Azoarcus olearius: one gene and its partner. The protein of the gene in region 2 interacts with the protein of the main gene of each other region in a pairwise test. Links are inferred from orthologs where the notes say so. Each region holds a gene or a part of one and is shown on either strand. Other genes may lie near its edges.

Region 1 (3,116 bases), 730 kb from region 2 along the record:
CATGTCCAGCGCCAGTCCGGCGCCGTAGCCGAGTTCCACGCGCGGTGCGAACGGAACGTCACCGGCGTGCAGGCGCTTCGCCGCCTTGGCGATCTTCTTGGCCTCGTCGCCGATGCGTTCGAGGTCGGCAATCGACTTGATCACCGTCATGATCAGCCGCAGATCGATCGCGGTGGGCTGGCGCTTGGCGATGATCTGGGTGCAAGTATCGGCCAGTTCGACTTCGAGCAGGTTGATGCTGTGGTCGCCCTCGATGACGCGGTCGAGCAGGCCGAGGTTGCCGGTCTTGAGCCCTTCGAGGGCGTTGGCGACCTGGGTTTCGACCAGACCGCCCATTTGCAGCACCCCGGTGCGGATTGCCTCCAGTTCGGCATCGAACTGTCTGTACGTGTGTTCGCTCATTTTTGCCATGGCACTATCCAGAAGTGGGGCAGGCTAGCAGGCCCGGGTTACGGTTATGTTGCGGAACGCTCGAACCGGCGCACGCCTTGGGCGCTGGCCAGCAGCAGGGTGTCGGCACCGCGCGCCGCGAACAGGCCGTTGGTGACCACGCCCACGACCGCGTTCAGGGCCTGCTCGGTTGCGCACGGGTCGGTGATCGACAGGCCATGGAGGTCGATGATCAGGTTGCCGTTGTCGGTCACGAAGCCCTCGCGCAGCCGCGGGGTCGCGCCCAGCGCTGCCGCCGCACGCATCACCTGGCTGCGCGCCATCGGGATGACCTCGATCGGCAGCGGAAAGCGGCCCAGTACGTCCACCCGCTTGGATTCGTCGCAGATGCAGACAAAGCGGCGTGCGACCGCAGCGACGATCTTCTCGCGCGTGAGCGCGCCGCCGCCGCCCTTGATCATCGCGAAGCCGTGGTCGATTTCGTCCGCGCCGTCGATATACACCGGCAGTTCGTCGACGTCGTTGAGGTCGAGCAGCGCAATGCCATGCGCGGCAAGGCGTTTGGAGCTGGCCTCGGAACTGGAGACGGCGCCGCGGATGCGGTGCTTGATGCCGGCCAGCCCGTCGATGAAGTGGTTCACCGTCGAGCCGGTGCCGACGCCGACGATCATTCCGTCCTCCACATAGTCGAGTGCGGCGAGGGCGGCGGCTTTCTTGAGTTCGTCCTGGGTCATGTGTTCGCTCGGAAAAGTGGCATACGAGAGGGGTGTGCGGTGGCCGGTCAGACGAGACCGTCGAAAGGCTGCACCAGAACGAGATCGCCGGCAGCGACGCCCGCATTGTCTTCCGGCAGCACGATGAAGCAGTTGGCCTCGGACATCGAGCGCAGGATGCCCGAGCCCTGGGCGCCCGCTGGTGTCACCGTAAGTCCGTCGGCCTGCCGTTGCAGGGTGCCGCGCAGGAATTCCCGGCGTCCCGGCTGCTTGCGAAGCGCGGCCGTGCTGCGGGCTTCGAACATCAGGTTCTCGGGCAACGGGCTGACGCCCATCAGCGCCAGCAGGGCGTCGCGAACAAACTGGTAGTAGGTCACCATCACCGCCACCGGATTGCCCGGAAGGCCGAACAGGCACGCGTTGCCGATGCGGCCGTAGGCCATCGGCCGGCCCGGCTTGATTGCGAGCTTCCAGAAGGCGACTTCGCCCAGCCGATCCATCATCTGGCGGATGAAATCCGCCTCGCCGACCGAAACGCCGCCGCTGGTGATTACCACGTCGGCGGCCTGCGAGGCTGCGCGGAAGGCGGCTTCGAGCGCCTCCGGCTGGTCCTCGATCACGCCCATGTCGAGCAGTTCGCAGCCCAGCCGCGTCAGTGCGCCATACAAGGTGTAGCGGTTGCTGTCGTAGACCTCGCCCGGCGACAGCGGGCGGCCGATGGAGGCGATCTCGTCGCCGGTGGAAAAGAAGGCGACCCGCAGACGGCGCCGCACAGCCACTTCGGCGATGCCGAGCGAGGCAATCAGCCCCAGCTCCGCCGGTCCGCACAGGGTCCCGCAGGCAAGCGCCACGCCTCCTGCGGCCAGGTCTTCCCCGGCCCGGCGCAGGTTCTGTCCCGCGCGCTGCCCGGGCGGGATGCGGACCTGGTCGCCGTCGCGCTGGGTCACCTCCTGCACCACGATGGTGTCGGCGCCCGCGGGGATGGCGGCACCGGTCATGATGCGGACCGCCTGGCCCGCACCGACAGCGCCCGAGAACGGATGTCCTGCGTAAGCGGTGCCCACCACCGCGAGCGTCGCTTCGCCGGCCGCAAGGTCGGCCGCGCGTACCGCATAGCCATCCATCGCGGAGTTGTCGTGGGCGGGCACGTTGTAGGGCGCGACCACGTCCTCCGCCAGTACGCGGCCCAGCGCCGCGCGCACGGCTACGCGCTCCCAGCCGGTGACAGGAGTGAGGGTGTCGAGGATGGCGGCACGCGCTTCGGCGACCGTGAGATGGTTGCGGACTTCGCCACTGCCGTTGGAAGAGGGCATCTGAGGTTCCGGTAGAGGGTCGGGCGGACGATCGGCATTATCCCGCAATGCTCCGCGCCGTGCAGCGTTCGCCGCCGGCGTGTCCGGTACACTCGCCAGGATGAACGCTTCCGTACATGAGGCCGCCAGCGCCGCGCTGATGCTGGCCGATCCCGAGTCCAAATGCACCGCGGCCCGGCGCCTGTGGGAGGATTTCCAGGCCGGCCGGCTCGTGGTCGTCTCAGGCGAGGACGCCGCCGCGCCGCTGCCGGTGCCGGGGCGACCCGAGCGACCGCTGCTGGTGGCCCCGCACGAACTCCATACGCGGCGGGTGGGCTCGCGCGAAGGTCATGCAGCCCTGCTGCATGCGATCGCCCATATCGAATTCAATGCCATCAACCTTGCGCTCGATTGCGTGTGCCGCTTCCGGAACATGCCCGCAGACTTTCATCGCGACTGGGCCTGCGTGGCGGCCGAGGAGGCGCTGCACTTCGGTCTGGTGCGCGACCGATTGGCGACGCTCGGTGGCAGCTACGGTGATTTTCCCGCCCATGACGGCCTGTGGGACATGGCGCGCAAGACCGCGCACGATCCGCTCGCGCGCATGGCGCTGGTGCCGCGCGTCCTCGAGGCAAGGGGGCTGGATGCGACGCCGGTGATCATGCGCAAGCTCGCCGCCATCGGCGACCGGGCAAGCATCGGGGTGCTCGAGGTGATCCTG
Region 2 (3,242 bases):
GATCTGGCGCGGTGCCGCCGCAGCGCCGGCACCGTCGAACGCAGGGACCGCGCCGACCGCTTCCCAGGCCTCGTCCACCCAGCGGTTCTGCAGGCGGCGGCGCTCCATGATCACGGCGAGGGGGAACTGTTGCATGGGAGAAATCCTGACGGCGGCGGGTTGCGTTTACAGCATACGTCAGCCCTGGCCGCGCCGACACGTCGGCAAACCCGCCCGGCCGTTGCGGGTGGCGCGCATGGCCGGGGGCGCCGAAGCCGCTACAATCCGCCGCATTCTCCTACTGCCGCAGACCATGGCCCCACCCTCCTACCGTCCCGTCCTGAGCCAGGCCAGCCGTCCGCTCACGGTCACCATCCCGGCGGTGAACGAGCACGGCGAAAGCGTGCCCACCGCGATCGCCGGCGAGCATCCGCTGACGATCTACGTCGACAAGCGCGAGATCGTCACGCTGATGACGCTGGGCGCCGCGCCCGAGGCGCTGACCCTGGGCTGGTTGCGCAACCAGCGCCTGGTGCGCACGCTGGAGGACATCGTGGCGGTGCAGGTGGACTGGGAGGTGAACGCGGTGGCGGTGACCACCCGTCACGGCCTGCAGGACGCCGACGAACGCCTGGGCAGCCGCACCGTGACCACCGGCTGCGGGCAGGGCACGGTGTTCGGCGGGCTGATGGACGAGATCGACAGCATCCGCCTGCCGGCGACGCGCACGCTGTCACAGGCGACGCTGTACGCCCTGATGGACGCGGTGCGCCACCACGAATCCATCTACAAGCAGGCCGGCGCGGTGCATGGCTGCGCGCTGGCGCAGGCACGGCCGGACGGCTGCGAGATCCTGATGTTCGTCGAGGATGTCGGCCGCCACAACGCGGTGGACGCGATCGCCGGGCGGATGTGGCTGGACGGCCTCGAAGGCGGCGACAAGATCTTCTACACCACCGGGCGGCTGACCTCCGAGATGGTGATCAAGACCGCGCAGATGGGCATCCCTTTCCTGGTGTCGCGCTCCGGGCTCACGCAGATGGGCTGGGACATCGCGCGCCGCATCGGCATCACCATGATCGGCCGCGCCCAGGGCAAGCACTACCTGCTGTTTTCCGGCGAGGAGCACTTCACGCGATGAGCACGCACAACGCGAATACGGCCGCCGGCCAGACCGGCATCACCGGGGTGCTGCTGGCCGGCGGCCAGGGCAGCCGCATGGGCGGGGTCGACAAGGGTCTGGTCGAACTCGCCGGCCAGCCGATGGCCGCCCACGTGCTCGCGCGGCTCGCGCCCCAGGTGGACGAAATCATCATCAACGCCAACCAGAACCCGGAGGCGTGGGCGGCCTTCGGCTACCCGGTGTTCGGCGACGACATTCCCGGCTATGCCGGCCCGCTTGCCGGCCTGCACGCGGCGCTCGCCCGCGCCAGCCATCCGCTGGTGGCGACGGCGCCCTGCGATTCGCCCTTCCTGCCGGCCGATCTGGTCGGCCGCCTGCATGCCGCACTGCTGGCCGCGGATGCGCAGCTCGCGGTGGCCAAGACCTTCGACCAGGCGCACCCGGTGTTCTGCCTGTGCCGGCGCGATCTTGCCGATCACCTGCTCGCCTTCCTGCAGGGCGGCGGACGCAAGATCGACCGCTGGTACGGCACGCTGGCGGTGGTGGAAGTCGCCTTCGACGATGAAGAGGCGGCCTTCCGCAACATCAACACCCGCGACGAGCTGGCCGCGGCCACCGCGGAACTGCCCCGGGCCCGGACCGAGCGTGGCCGCTGAGCGGGAAGTCGCGCCCGGGGCGGAGGCCGAGGGCCCCTGCCTCAACGCGCGCGAGGCGGCGGCATGGCTGCAGCTCAACGAGAAAAAGCTCTACGAACTCGCCAACAAGCGCGACATTCCCGCGGTGCGGATCGGTGGCAAGTGGCTGTTTCCGCGCGCGCTGCTGCTCGAATGGCTGCATGAGCAGGCCCACGGCGGCGTGCTCACCGACCGGCTGCTGATCAGCGGCAGCGACGACCCCTTGCTGAGCGCGGCCGTCGGCGCACTGGCCGCCGACCTCGGCAGCGAAGCCTGCGTGGCCTACAGCCCGACCGGGACTCTGGCCGGGCTGGAACTGCTGGCGCGCCGCCGCACCAACGTCTGCGCGCTGCACTGGGGCAGCGTGGAAACCAGCGCGACGCAGCACGCGCTGCTGCTGCGCCGCTTCGCCCAGCACCCGCAATGGACGCTGCTGCGCCTGGCGCACCGCGAACAGGGCGTGATCCTGCGCCGCGGGCTGGAGGTGGACGGCATCGAAACGCTGGCGGCATTCGACTACCGCTGGGCGATGCGCCAGCACGGCGCGGGCTCGCGCCACTTTCTCGAATCCGCCCTCGCCAGCCGCGGCTTCCGGCCCGAGGACTGCACCGTGGTGGCCGAGGCGCGCTCCGAGCGGGAAGCCGCCGGCATCGTGGCGCGCGAAGAGGCGGACTGCGCCCCCGGTACGCGCGCGGCGGCCGCGGAGTTCGGCCTCGGCTTCGTCGCGCTGGGATGGGAGGCGTTCGATCTCGCGCTGCCACGCGAAATCCTGTTCCGCGACCTGTTCCAGCGCCTGCTCACCCGCTACGGCGGGGCCGAGATGCAGGCACTGGCGGGACGGCTGGGCGGCTACGACCTGGCGCCGCTGGGACGGCTGGTCGCGGCGGGCTGAGGGCCGCGGCTTTCAGCGCGCGGCCGGAAGGGCGAAGAAGGCTTCGATGAAGTCCGCCACCGCCGCGGGGTCGTTGATGTCGAGTTGCGGCAGCGGGGTGGGCAGCGCGACGTCGGTCGCGACCGCGACGATGTCGGCGTCGTCGGGGTAGAACGCCGGCTCGGTCACCTCCGTACGGCGCACCTCGATCTTCGGAATACGGGCGCGCTTGAAGCCTTCGACCAGCACCAGGTCGCAGGGCGACAGCTTGTCGAGCAGCGCCGTCAGCGGCATTTCGTCCTCGCCGCGCAGTTCGTGCATCAGCGACCAGCGCACGCCGGAGCTGATCAGCACCTCGCGGCAGCCGGCGTGGCGATGGCGCCACGAGTCCTTGCCCTCGTGGTCGATGTCGAAACGATGATGGGCGTGCTTGATCAGCGAGACGACGCGTCCGCGTGCGCTGAGGAGCGCCACCACCTGTTCGACGATAGTGGTCTTGCCGCTGCCGGACCAGCCGGCGAATCCGATGACGTTCATGTTCCGTTGCAGTGGGTGCGGGGTGGGCTGCGTCAGGCGCCGCCGTTGCGCGCCGGCT

What was found.
Region 1: the proteins of mobA (region 2) and moeA interact in binary tests that used the Escherichia coli proteins (3 or more experiments, as listed by UniProt). The link is inferred for Azoarcus olearius from one-to-one orthologs.

The regions. Positions count from the first base shown.
Region 1 is NZ_CP016210.1:3,187,928-3,191,043, reverse strand. The notes cover bases 295-3,095. They hold moeA (molybdopterin molybdotransferase MoeA), read right to left. Parts: upstream 2,417-3,095; coding sequence 1,172-2,416; downstream 295-1,171. Other genes in these bases: dqs_RS14605 (ferritin-like domain-containing protein), read left to right, coding at 2,517-3,095; rpiA (ribose-5-phosphate isomerase RpiA), read right to left, coding at 456-1,124; phoU (phosphate signaling complex protein PhoU), read right to left, coding at 295-402. In the rest of the region: more of phoU, read right to left, coding at 1-294; more of dqs_RS14605, read left to right, coding at 3,096-3,116. UniProt on the Escherichia coli protein: Catalyzes the insertion of molybdate into adenylated molybdopterin with the concomitant release of AMP.
Region 2 is NZ_CP016210.1:3,915,481-3,918,722, forward strand. Bases 11-2,937 are described here. They hold mobA (molybdenum cofactor guanylyltransferase MobA), read left to right. Parts: upstream 11-1,116; coding sequence 1,117-1,758; downstream 1,759-2,937. Other genes in these bases: dqs_RS17900 (DUF3305 domain-containing protein), read right to left, coding at 11-135; dqs_RS17905 (formate dehydrogenase accessory sulfurtransferase FdhD), read left to right, coding at 293-1,120; dqs_RS17915 (helix-turn-helix transcriptional regulator), read left to right, coding at 1,748-2,668; mobB (molybdopterin-guanine dinucleotide biosynthesis protein B), read right to left, coding at 2,681-2,937. Also shown: more of dqs_RS17900, read right to left, coding at 1-10; more of mobB, read right to left, coding at 2,938-3,184; dqs_RS17925 (sensor histidine kinase), read right to left, coding at 3,217-3,242. UniProt on the Escherichia coli protein: Transfers a GMP moiety from GTP to Mo-molybdopterin (Mo-MPT) cofactor (Moco or molybdenum cofactor) to form Mo-molybdopterin guanine dinucleotide (Mo-MGD) cofactor.